DNA from 2 places in the Nocardioides sp. QY071 genome. Region 2 is predicted to be linked to the other one. Evidence: riboswitches for the same ligand, from Rfam matches in the RefSeq annotation. Region 2 holds a riboswitch; the other holds the start of a gene.
The links. A riboswitch is a leader RNA that binds a small molecule or an ion and turns the genes downstream of it on or off. The one in region 2 is predicted to bind FMN.
Positions count from the first base shown of each region.

Region 1: it holds a riboswitch for FMN, as region 2 does, so the genes downstream of both, QI633_RS06900 (6,7-dimethyl-8-ribityllumazine synthase) here and ribD (bifunctional diaminohydroxyphosphoribosylaminopyrimidine deaminase/5-amino-6-(5-phosphoribosylamino)uracil reductase RibD) in region 2, are expected to answer to the same signal.

Region 1 is NZ_CP124681.1:1,440,768-1,446,440, forward strand. It holds gene QI633_RS06885 (hypothetical protein) at 1-191, opposite strand, end outside; gene QI633_RS06890 (acyltransferase family protein) at 296-1,381, shown strand; gene QI633_RS06895 (DUF808 domain-containing protein) at 1,431-2,411, shown strand; gene QI633_RS06900 (6,7-dimethyl-8-ribityllumazine synthase) at 2,471-2,917, opposite strand; FMN riboswitch at 2,970-3,136, opposite strand; gene QI633_RS06905 (DUF6234 family protein) at 3,164-3,550, opposite strand; gene QI633_RS06910 (HNH endonuclease signature motif containing protein) at 3,634-4,980, opposite strand; gene ahcY (adenosylhomocysteinase) at 5,210-5,673, shown strand, end outside.
Region 2 is NZ_CP124681.1:3,001,419-3,007,091, forward strand. It holds gene QI633_RS14515 (riboflavin synthase) at 1-432, opposite strand, end outside; gene ribD (bifunctional diaminohydroxyphosphoribosylaminopyrimidine deaminase/5-amino-6-(5-phosphoribosylamino)uracil reductase RibD) at 432-1,460, opposite strand; FMN riboswitch at 1,584-1,713, opposite strand; gene QI633_RS14525 (cupin domain-containing protein) at 1,795-2,280, shown strand; gene QI633_RS14530 (lipid-transfer protein) at 2,323-3,495, opposite strand; gene QI633_RS14535 (MaoC family dehydratase) at 3,492-3,881, opposite strand; gene QI633_RS14540 (OB-fold domain-containing protein) at 3,878-4,267, opposite strand; gene QI633_RS14545 (MaoC family dehydratase N-terminal domain-containing protein) at 4,264-4,806, opposite strand; gene QI633_RS14550 (acyl-CoA dehydrogenase) at 4,803-5,673, opposite strand, start outside.

The DNA of each region.
Region 1 (5,673 bases), 1.6 Mb from region 2:
ACGGCCCGGCGCAGCTCGCCCCTGATCCCGGCGACCGAGAGCACGCACAGCGCCGGGAGCACGACGATGCCGGGCACCGAGCCCGACGCGAACGACACCGCCGCGAGCAGCCCGCAGACGACCCCGAGAGCGCCCAGGCCGAGGACCATCCGCACGCGGGAGGCATCCGTGGGCTTGTAGGTGGCGTCCACCCCGCCAGTCTCCCATCGGGCGCTCCGCCGTACCCGATCCGGCTCACGGTGTCAGGTTGTCTGACACTTGGTCTTCGCACAGGCGGTTCGGGTACCAAGGAGTGATGGCCTCAGCACCTCGGACTCGGGATCCCTGGCTCGACAACGCGAAGATGGGCCTGGTCACGCTCGTCGTGGTCGGGCACCTGCTCGCGTTGCTTCCTGCCGACGGCCCGGGCGGGCGGGTGTACGACTTCGTCTACCTGTGGCACATGCCGGCGTTCGTGTTCCTCTCCGGCTACCTGTCGCGGGGCTTCCGCTACACCCCGTCGCGGCTGTGGCAGCTGGTCACCACCCTGCTCGTGCCGTACGTCATCTTCGAGGGCGCACTGGCCTGGTTCCGGATCAACGTCGGCCACGAGCACCTCTACGACCTGTGGACCGACCCGCACTTCCCGCTGTGGTACCTGCTCGCGATGGTGGCCTGGCGGCTCGCGACCCCGATCCTGCGGCCGCTGCGGGGCGGCGTCCTGGTCGCGGTCGGGATCAGCATCGCCGGAGGCCTCCTGCTCGCCGGGGAATGGACCCGCTGGCTGGACGCCCCGCGGATCGTGGGCTTCCTGCCGTTCTTCGTGCTCGGCCTGAAGACCACGCCCGAAGCGCTGGAGTGGCTGCGCGGCCGGTTCGCCGCTCTGCTCGGCATCGCGACCTTCGCGGCGCTGTGGGTCGCCGCCGGCTCCCTGGACGAGTGGGCCAGCCGCGACTACCTCTACCAGCGGCCCTCCGAGCTGCTCGACGACCCGACCTCGACCGCAGTCCTGACCCGGCTCCTGGTGCTGCTCGCCGGCGTCGCGGGCGCGCTGGCCTGGCTCAGCGTCGTACCTCGCATCGGTGGTTGGTTCACCCAGATGGGCTCGGCGAGCCTGGTCATCTACCTGTTCCACGGCTTCGTCGTGAAGGAGCTGGAGTACCTCGGCTTCGTCGAGTGGGCCCACGACCGGCCCTGGCTCGGTCTGCTGGCCGCGGTCGGCGTCGGTGTCGGTGTGGCCCTGGCCCTGGCCGCGCCGCCCGTCCGGCGGGTCCTCGAGCGGGTCGTGGACCCGTTCGACGTCGCCCACCGCCGGGTCCGCGAGGCGGTGCAGCTGACCGGTGTCGTGCACGAGCAGGAGCGGGAGACAGCGGACGCGGGGTTGGTGGGCGCCGGCCGGTAGTCGCCGGCCGGTAGCCTTCGGGCATGCCTCTCAGCACGGACCGCGCCTCGTGAGCGCCGGCCTGTTCGGTCTGCTCGACGACGTCGCCGCCATCGCCAAGATGGCCGCCGCGTCGATCGACGATGTCGGCGCCGCGGCAGGTCGTGCGACGACCAAGGCCGCGGGCGTGGTGGTCGACGACACCGCGGTCACGCCCCAATACGTGCACGGCGTCGCGGCCGAGCGCGAGCTCCCGATCGTCAAGCAGATCGCGATCGGCTCGATCCGCAACAAGCTGCTGATCATCCTCCCGGCAGCGCTGCTGCTCAGTGAGTTCCTGCCGGACCTGCTCCCGATCATCCTGATGCTCGGCGGCACCTTCCTCGCCTACGAGGGCGCGCACAAGGTCTGGCACCTGCTCGCCAGGCACGACGACCACGACGTCCCGGCCACCGTGATCAGTCCGGAGGCCGAGAAGCAGATGGTCGCCGGCGCGATCCGGACCGACCTGATCCTGTCGGCGGAGATCATGGTGATCGCCCTCGACGAGGTGGCCGACGAGAGCTTCTGGGCCCGGCTCGCGATCCTCGTGGTCGTGGCGATCGCGATCACGATCGCCGTCTACGGCGTCGTGGCCCTCATCGTGAAGATGGACGACGCCGGCCTCAGCCTCGCGCAGCGCTCCTCGACCCTCGCCCAGAAGGTCGGGCGTGGCCTGGTCGCGTTCATGCCGCGGCTGCTGTCGATCATCTCGATCGTCGGCACCGTCGCCATGCTCTGGGTCGGCGGCCACATCCTGCTCGTCAACGTGCACGAGGTCGGCTGGTGGGACGCGCCGTACGAGTGGGTCCATGGCATCGAGCACGACATCGAGCACGCCGTGCACGGCTTCCTCGGCAGCGCGCTGGCCTGGCTCGCCAACACCGGCATCTCCGCGGTGATCGGACTGGTGGTCGGCTCCCTCGTGGTCGCGATCGTGCGGGTGCTGCCGTTCAGCGGCGACAAGGACCCGATCGAGCGGTACGACGACGGCGAGCCTGCCGCGCACTGAGGGCATTGAGGGCTCAGCCCGGTCACGGCAGGCCCACCGGTCCGGTCGGGCCCCGCGGGTCAGACCGCCGACAGCTGGACCGTCGCGTCCAGGGCGGCCGCGAGCTCGCGGCCCTTCGTCTCGAAGTGGCGGCGGAAGTAGCTCGTGTGCTCGTCGTGCTCGTGGAAGTGGTGCGGCGTGAGCACCGCGGAGAACACCGGCACGTCGGTCTCGAGCTGGATCCGCATCAGCGCGTCGACCACGGACGAGGCCACGAAGTCGTGGCGGTAGATCCCGCCGTCGACGACCAGGGCCGCCGTCGCCACCCCGGCGTAGCGGCCGGTCCGGGCCAGCCGGCGGACCTGCAGCGGGATCTCGAAGGCGCCTGGCACGTGCACCACCTCCACGGTGTAGCCGCGCAGCTCGAGCTCGGTGCGGAAGGTCTCGACGGCGACGTCGACGATGTCGGAGTGCCAGCGGGCCGCGACGATGGCGACGGTATTGCCGGCGGGAGCGGTGGGTGACATGGGTTCTCCTGTTCGCGTGTCACCCAGGGCGTGACGACGCGCGCGAGGCCCGTCGCGTTCTCTTCCGTCCGGACTGTGACCGTCGGCTCCGGAGTCGCACCGGATCTGCTGACCCGCCCCGGTCGGAGACCGGGCCGGCGCTCGCGGGCTCGGCCGCCCCGGATCGGCCGGGACGCCCTCACCGCCGGTGGGGAGTTCCACCCCGCCCTGAGAACGTACGGCAGCAGGGTACCGCCCGCCCACGGCTCAGCCGCCGACGCAGTCGTTCGAGCCCGAGTAGCAGGGCACGTAGTCGGGACCCGGGCCGGGCGGTGGGGGCGGCGACCCGTCCCAGTCGATCTGCGGCATGGCGGTGAGCAGGGCGACCACGAGAGCCACCGCGGCCACCGCGAGGTGCCAGAGGAAGATCCAGCGCCCGCGCCGCAGCGCCGCGGTCACCAGGGTGGTCAGCACGGCGAGCGCGAGGCCGCCGGTGAGGAGGCGGTGGACGAGGACCTCGGTTGCGGTCGGTCCGTCGCAGCCGCCCCAGCAGAAGTAGACGGTCAGACCGTGCCAGAACGTGGCCAGGGTCAGGCCGAGGGCGGCGAGCGCGGCGACGATCTCGAGGGGCCCGGCCGGGCGGCGATCGGTCATGTTCGCAGGGTCCCGGGCGGGGGCCGTGGCGGCATGAGTAGGCGGGCCCAGATCGCCCGGGCGCGTAGGCGGCGTACGACGGGTCAGGCCGCATCGGACCGCCCCGCCTCCGACCCGACCGCGCACGCCCACGACCCGGGCGGGATCGGGCGGCCGGTGTCGACGGGGCGGGTGCCGTGGTGGTCGACGACGAACAGCAGGTCGTGGGGCGAGCGCCACAGGTAGCTGCCGGGGGAGAGGGCGAGATAGCGCCAGGCGGTGAAGGTCGTGGCGCGGTGGTGCTGGCGGCACAGCGGGACCAGGTTGCAGGGACAGGTCGGGCCGCCGTCGCGGTGGGGGGTGGCGTGGTCGAGGTCGCAGCGGTCGGTCCGGGTGGTGCAGTGCGGGAACCGGCAGCTGTGGTCGCGCAGCTCGACCCGGGTCCGCAGCCGCTCGGGGATCTCGTAGGAGTCGACGGGGACGTGCTCGGCGAGGTCGACCACCGGACGCACCACGACGGAGGCTCCGGTGAGTCGCAGCCACTCGCGGACCTGGTCGGCGCTGATCGGGCAGGCGCCCTCCTCCCAGCGGGCGACCGGGTTGTCGGGGTCGCCGGTGAGGTGCACGTTGAGGACGACCTCGCGGCCCGGGACGCGGACCGTCCGGCCGTCGTCATCGCGGGCCTCGAGGTCGAGGGTGAGGTCCTGGCGGGCGATCTCGCCGACCGCGATCGAGCGGCGGACGTCGAGCGGCGCGTCGTTGCCGAGCCGGCCGAGCAGGGCGGCGCGGCGACGTACGGCCTCCTCGAGGTCGTGCCCGTCGCCGGCGTCGAGGAGTCCATGCACCTCGACCGTCCCGGCCGCGTCGGGTGGCTCGACGTTGAGGCGCCGGCGGTCGGCCGCCCTCTGCCGGCGCGCCTCGGCGGCGACCGGGTCGTGCCGGGCCACCGCCTCCTCGACCAGCCGCTCGACCTGCGCCCAGGTGCACGAGGTCACGTCGTGCAGGGCGCCGTCGACGAAGACCGTCGCCTCGGCGTTGAGCGGTCGGGTCAGGTCGGAGATCCGCTCGGCCCGCCAGGGCGCGAGGCGCCCGGCGGCGACCGCGGCGTACACCTTCGGCAGCCGCCAGGCGCACTCCACGACCCGGCCGACGAACGCGCGCCCGGCGTTGGGGGAGCGCCCGAGCGCGGCCACGAGCTCGCTGAGGTGGTGGTCGCTGATCAGCGGCGCACCGTCGCCGGCGATCGGCACGCCGGTGTCGATGACGCCGTCGCGGACGGTGGCGGCGTGCTCGGGGATCGTGACCACGTGGGCCTCGGCCCAGCGGACGACGGCCGCCCACTCGGCGACAACGAGGCACTCGCGGGTGCGCACGCCCGAGCGGATGGTGGTTAGCAGGTCATGCGGGTCGTGCTGGTCGAAGAGGGGAGCGGCAGAGAGGAGAGTGGTCATGGCACTCACCCCACCAAGGGCTGCCGACGGAAGGCGGGTACGGCGGCGGGCCTGTGGAGAAGGGGGCAGTCGTCGGCGGCTGTGGAGAGTCGAGGGACATTCCTGATGATTCCGCGGCCCTCGGAGCGCGCTTGTAGGGTGTCCTACGTCATGCGCGGGAGATCCCGACGATGCGCAGATGCGCCGCAGGACCAGCTGTCACACGACACTCGAACCTCGAGGATCACTCATGGACTACAAGGTTGCTGACCTGAGCCTGGCCGAGTTCGGCCGCAAGGAGCTCACTCTCGCCGAGCACGAGATGCCCGGCCTCATGGAGATGCGCCGGCGCTACGCGGACTCGCAGCCGCTCAAGGGTGCCCGCATCGCCGGCTCGCTGCACATGACGATCCAGACCGGTGTCCTCATCGAGACGCTGACCGCGCTCGGTGCCGACGTCCGCTGGGCCACCTGCAACATCTTCTCCACCCAGGACCACGCCGCTGCGGCCGTCGTCGTCGGAAACGGCACGCCGGAGGACCCGCAGGGCACCCCGGTCTTCGCCTGGAAGGGCGAGACCCTCGCCGAGTACTGGGACGAGGCCGAGAAGGTCTTCGACTTCACCGACGCCGACGGCAACAAGATCGGCCCCAACATGCTCCTCGACGACGGTGGCGACATCACGCTGCTCGTCCACAAGGGCGTGGAGTTCGA
Region 2 (5,673 bases):
CGAGGTGCCGTCGACGGTGATCGAGCCCTTGTCGACGAGGTAGCGGCCAAGTTCGTCGGGCATCGCGATCTCGACGAGCTCCCAGTGCTCGCTAGGGGTGCGGGCGACGACCTCGCCGACAGCGTCGACATGGCCCTGCACGACGTGGCCACCGAGGCGCTTCTCCGCGGTGACGGCGCGCTCGAGGTTGACCCGGTCGCCGACGTGGAGCCGGCCGGTGGTGGTCTTGGCGAGCGTCTCGGCCATCACGTCGGCGGTCCAGGTCGTGTCGGTGCGCTCGGCCACGGTCAGGCAGCAGCCGTTGACGGCGATGGAGTCACCGAGGCCGGCGTCGGACAACGTCACGTCGGAGGCGATGGTGAGCCGGATGGCGTCCCCCTGGTCCTCGACGGCGGTGACGGTGCCGAGCTCCTCGACGATGCCGGTGAACATCAGGCGGTTCCTTCCTCGGTGCGGCCCGTGCCGGGCCTCATGATCAGGCGCACGTTGGCCTCGGCGCCCTCGCCGACGACAGTGGTGTCGACGAGCCGCAGGTGCAACGCGTCGGCGATGGTGGCGATTCCGAGGTCGCCGACGGCGGAGCGGCCGGCGCCGAGCAGCATCGGGGCGACGTAGGTGACGACCTCGTCGACCAGGCCCGCCTGCAGGAAGGCGGCGGCCAGCGTGGGCCCGCCCTCGAGGAAGACGTGGTGGCGGTCGTGCTCGGCGTACAGGCTGCGCAGCGCCTGCTCGGGGTCGCGGGTGCGCAGGTGCACGGTGGGCGCCGCATCGTCGAGGACGCGGCGGTCCTCGCCGAGGTCGCGCTCCCCCATCACCACGCGCAGCGGCTGCTCGCCGACCGGCTGGTCGTCGTCGCCGCGGACGGTGAGCTGCGGGTCGTCGACCTCGACGGTGTTGGTGCCGACGAGCATGGTGTCGCACAGGCCGCGCAGCAGGTGCGTGTCGCGGCGCGCGGCCGGCGAGGACACCCAGCGCGAGGTGCCGTCGGCGGCGGCGCTGCGCCCGTCGAGAGTGGTCGCGAACTTCCAGGTCACGAAGGGCCGGCCGTTGCGGTGCGCGAACGTCCAGGCCCGGTTGACCTCGGCCGCCTCGTCGGCGAGCAGGCCGGCGTCGACCTCGATGCCCGCCTCGAGCAGCGTCTCCATGCCGCCCGCGGCCTGCGGGTTGGGGTCGCGCTGCGCGATGACCACGCGGGCGACGCCGGCGGCGATCAGCGCCTGCGAGCAGGGGCCGGTGCGACCGGTGTGGTTGCACGGCTCCAGCGTCACGATCGCCGTGGCGCCGCGCGCTCGGTCGCCGGCCACCTTCAGCGCCTCGACCTCGGCGTGCGGCGTACCGGCGCCGTGGTGGTAGCCCTCGCCGACGATGTCGCCGTCAGGGCCGAGCAGCACGCAGCCCACTCGCGGGTTGGGATGCAGAGGCACCCCGGGGGTCGCTGCCAGCGCGAGCGCACGACGCATCGCGTCGTACTCACGGGTGAACGTCTCCGCCACCGGCCACCGCCTCTCGTCGTCCTGGACGCGGACTCCGGGGCTTGCCTGGCGTACGACGGGCGCCCGCTGCGGGGCGTCCGTCGGACACTCGTGCGTGCACTTCCCATCCGGACTTTGACCGTCGGTCCAGGAGTTCCACCTGGTCAACCGATCACTGGCTGCGATCGGGTCGCGGACTGTCACCGCCGGTTCGGATTTTCACCGACCCCAGAGCACGCGAGCTCTTGGGACCCATGGTGGCACACGGCGACACGCCGCGGGTTGTGGGTCCGGTCACTGGAACCTCGGTAGCGTCGCAGGCATGTCGTATCCCCCACCCCTCTACGACGGCGAGGTCTCGGCCTGGGTGCGTCCCGGCACCGACGGCCCCGACCTCGTCTACCCCAACGGCAACCGGGTCCACTACCTGGCGCGTGGCGAGGCGACCGGCGGCCTGTTCGGCCTCTACCGCTGGGAGTTCTCCGAGGCGGTCAGCGGTCCGAGCCCGCACTTCCACCGCACCATGTCCGAGTCCTTCTACGTCCTCGAGGGCGAGGTGCGGATCCACACCGGCACCTCGTGGACGACGGCGCGGCCGGGCGACTTCCTGCACGTGCCGCCCGGCGGCGTCCACGGGTTCCGCAACGAGTCCGGTGCCCCGGCGTCGATGCTGCTGCACTTCGCCCCGGGCGCGCCGCGCGAGCCCTACTTCGAGGGGCTCGATCGGCTCGCCCGGGGCGAGGAGTGGACGCCCGAGGAGTACGACGCGTTCATGCGCGAGCACGACAACGTGTGGGTCGAGGAGTAGGCGTCTCGAGACGGTCACTGCACGACCTCCTCGACGTCCGGGCTACGCCGAGAGGATCAGCCCGCTCGTGGGCACACCGGTGCCGGCGGTCACCAGCACGTGGTGGGCGTCTGCGACCGGGTTGACCGAGGTGCCGCGGATCTGGCGCACTCCCTCGGCGATGCCGTTCATGCCGTGGATGTAGGCCTCGCCGAGCTGGCCGCCGTGGGTGTTGATGGGCAGCCGGCCGCCGATCTCGATGGCGCCGTCCTTGACGAAGTCCTTGGCCTCGCCGCGGCCGCAGAAGCCGAGCTCCTCGAGCTGCATGAGGACGTACGGCGTGAAGTGGTCGTAGAGCACGGCCATCGGCATGTCGGCGGGGGTGAGGCCGGACTGCTTCCACAGCTCGCGGCCCACCACGCCGATCTCGGGGATGCCGATGTCGTCGCGGTAGTAGGACGTCATCACGAACTGGTCGCGGCCCGAGCCCTGCGCCGCGGCGGCGACGTACGCCGGTGGCTGGGCCAGGTCCTTGGCCCGCTCGGCCGACACGACCACGAGGGCGACGGCGCCGTCGGACTCCTGGCAGCAGTCGAGCAGGTGCAGCGGGTCGGCGATCATCCGGGAGGCCTGGTGGTCCTCGAGGGTGATCGGCTTGCCGAAGAAGAACGCGGCCGGGTTGGTGGCGGCGTGCCGGCGGTCGGCGACCGCGACGCGGCCGAAGTCGGCCGAGGTGGCGCCGTACTCGTGCATGTAGCGGCGGGCCTGCATCGCGACCGTGGCGGCCGGGGTGGACAGGCCGAGCGGGTAGGTCCAGGCGTTGTCGAGGCCGTTGGTGTTGACCTGCTGGGCCGCCCACGCCGACACCTGGCCGAACCGGTCACCCGAGCGCTCGTTGAAGCCGCGGTAGGCGACGACGACGTCGGCGACGCCGGTGGCGACGGCCATCGCGGCCTGCTGGACGGTGGCGCAGGCAGCACCGCCGCCGTAGTTGATCCGGCTGAAGAAGCGCAGCTCGGGGATGCCGAGCTCGCGGGCCACGGCGATCTCGGACGAGGTGTCCATCGTGAAGGTGACCAGGCCGTCGACGTCGGCGGGCGTGAGGCCGCAGTCGGCGAGCGCGTGGCGCACGGCCTCGACGGAGAGCTGGAGCTCGGAGCGGCCCGACTCCTTGGAGAACTCGGTCGCGCCGATGCCGGCGATCGCGGCCCTGCCCGACAGGGTGCGCTCGGTCATGCCGCCACCGTGACCGTTCCGACGACGTGGTCGCCGAGCGACACCGCGCCGACCACCTTGATGGTGGCGACGCCGTCGGCGACGTCGGTCACCTCACCGGTGAACGTGAACGTGTCATAGGGGTACGCCGGCGCGCCGAGGCGGATCGCGATGCCCCGGATCTGCACGTCGGGTCCGACCCAGTCGGTGACGTAGCGCTCGCACAGCGCGGTCGAGGTGAGGATGTTGACGAAGATGTCCTTCGATCCGGCCGCCTGGGCGATGTCGCGGTCGTGGTGGACGTCTTGGAAGTCGCGGGTCGCGATCGCGGTCGAGACCACGAGGGTCGGCGTGATCGGAAGGGTCCACTCGGGGAGCCGGTCCCCCACGAACAGCTTGGCGCTCATCGGTCCACCTTCGTCCAGATCGGGAGGGTCAGGTCGTCGTCGACCACGTTCCAGCCGACGGTGGCGCGGTCGCCGATCTCGACCGGGCCGGTCATCTCGGCCACCATCCGCACGCCCTCGTCGAGGTCGAGCAGCGCGATGACCAGCGGGAGCTCCTTGCCGGGCACCTGCGGAGCGTGGTGGACCAGGTAGGAGAACACCGTGCCCTCGCCTGCGGACACGACATAGCCGCGGTCGAACGCGCCGCAGTCGGGGCAGGCCGGGCCGGGCGGGTGGCGCAGGACGCCGCACTGGTTGCACTTCTGGATGCGCAGCTCGCGCTTCGCCGTACCCTCGAAGAAGTAGGCGTTGTCCCGGTTGACGACCGGGCGCACCGGGCCGCTCACGCGTCGGCTTTCGCACGCGGGACGAACTTGAGGACCCGGAAGAGCATGGTCGCGACCCGCTCGCTGGGCCCGTCGGGGTGGTCGACGTACCAGGTGTTGCGGGAGGTCACGAAGTAGCCGACGCCCATCCCGGTGGCCTTCGGGCCGACGACCGAGTCGAGCGCGGTGGTGACCCGCAGCTGCTCCCCCACTCGCAGGTAGCGGTCGTAGGACTGCTCGCAGTTGGTGCCGAGGACGGCGGTGAAGCCCGCGTCGGTGAGCACCCGCATCATCGAGTGGAGGGGGTCCTGCTCGGGCGGCTTGCCGCCGAGGCCGTACATGGTCCAGACCTGGGCCATCGACGGCGGCGCCTCGCCCGCCGCGAACCGCGGGTTGTCGAGGCCCATCGCCTCCAGCCAGTTGTTGATCGTCGGCTGGTTCACCTCGTCGCGGGCGACCCGCTCGGCGGCCTCGCCCCAGGCCTTGATCCGGTCGGCCTCGGCCATGATCTTCTCGTGGACCGCGGGGTCCACCAGCGCCTGCTGCTCGTGGGTGCTCATCGCGGCACCCGCGGCAGGCCGAGGCCGAACATCGAGATCAGCTCGCGCTGGACCTCCTGCACCCCGCCACCGAAGGTGAGCACGAGGTTCCGCTTGGCCTGCGCATCGAGGTAGTCGAGCAGGTCCTTCGTCACCGTCTCCCCCGCGTCACCGTGGCGGTGCACGAGCGAGATGAGGTCGGCGAGCAGGTGCTGCACCTGGTCGGAGGCGAAGACCTTCGACGACGACGCGTCCGCCACCTCGATCTCGCCGGCGGCCGCGGCACGCGCGACCTCCCAGTTGAGCAGCTCGTTGATCCGGAACACCGCGGTGGTCCTGCCGAGCACGTCGCGGACGTCGGGACGGTCGAGGACGCCGGCCGCCCCGGCCCAGCGCAGGACCCGATCGCGCAGGCCCTCGATCCGTCCGGCGGGGCCGAGCATGACCCGCTCGTGGTTGAGCTGGGTCGTGATCAGCTTCCAGCCCTGGTTCTCCTCGCCGACGAGCATGTCGACGGGGACCCGGACGTCGTTGAAGTACGTCGCGTTGACGTGGTGCGAGCCGTCGGCCGTGATGATCGGGGTCCAGCTGTAGCCGGGATCCTTGGTGTCCACGATCAGGATCGAGATGCCCTTGTGCTTCGGGGCGTCCGGGTCGGTGCGGACCGCGAGCCACAGGTAGTCGGCCTGGTGGCCGCCGGTGGTCCACATCTTCTGTCCGTTGACCAGGTAGTAGGGGTCGCCGTCGCCCTCGATCAGCTTGGCCGTGGTGCGCAGCGAGGCGAGGTCCGTGCCGGCGTCGGGCTCGCTGTAGCCGATCGCGAAGTGCACGTCGCCCTTGAGGATGCGCTCGAGGAAGAGGTCCTTCTGCTTCTGCGTGCCGTAGCGG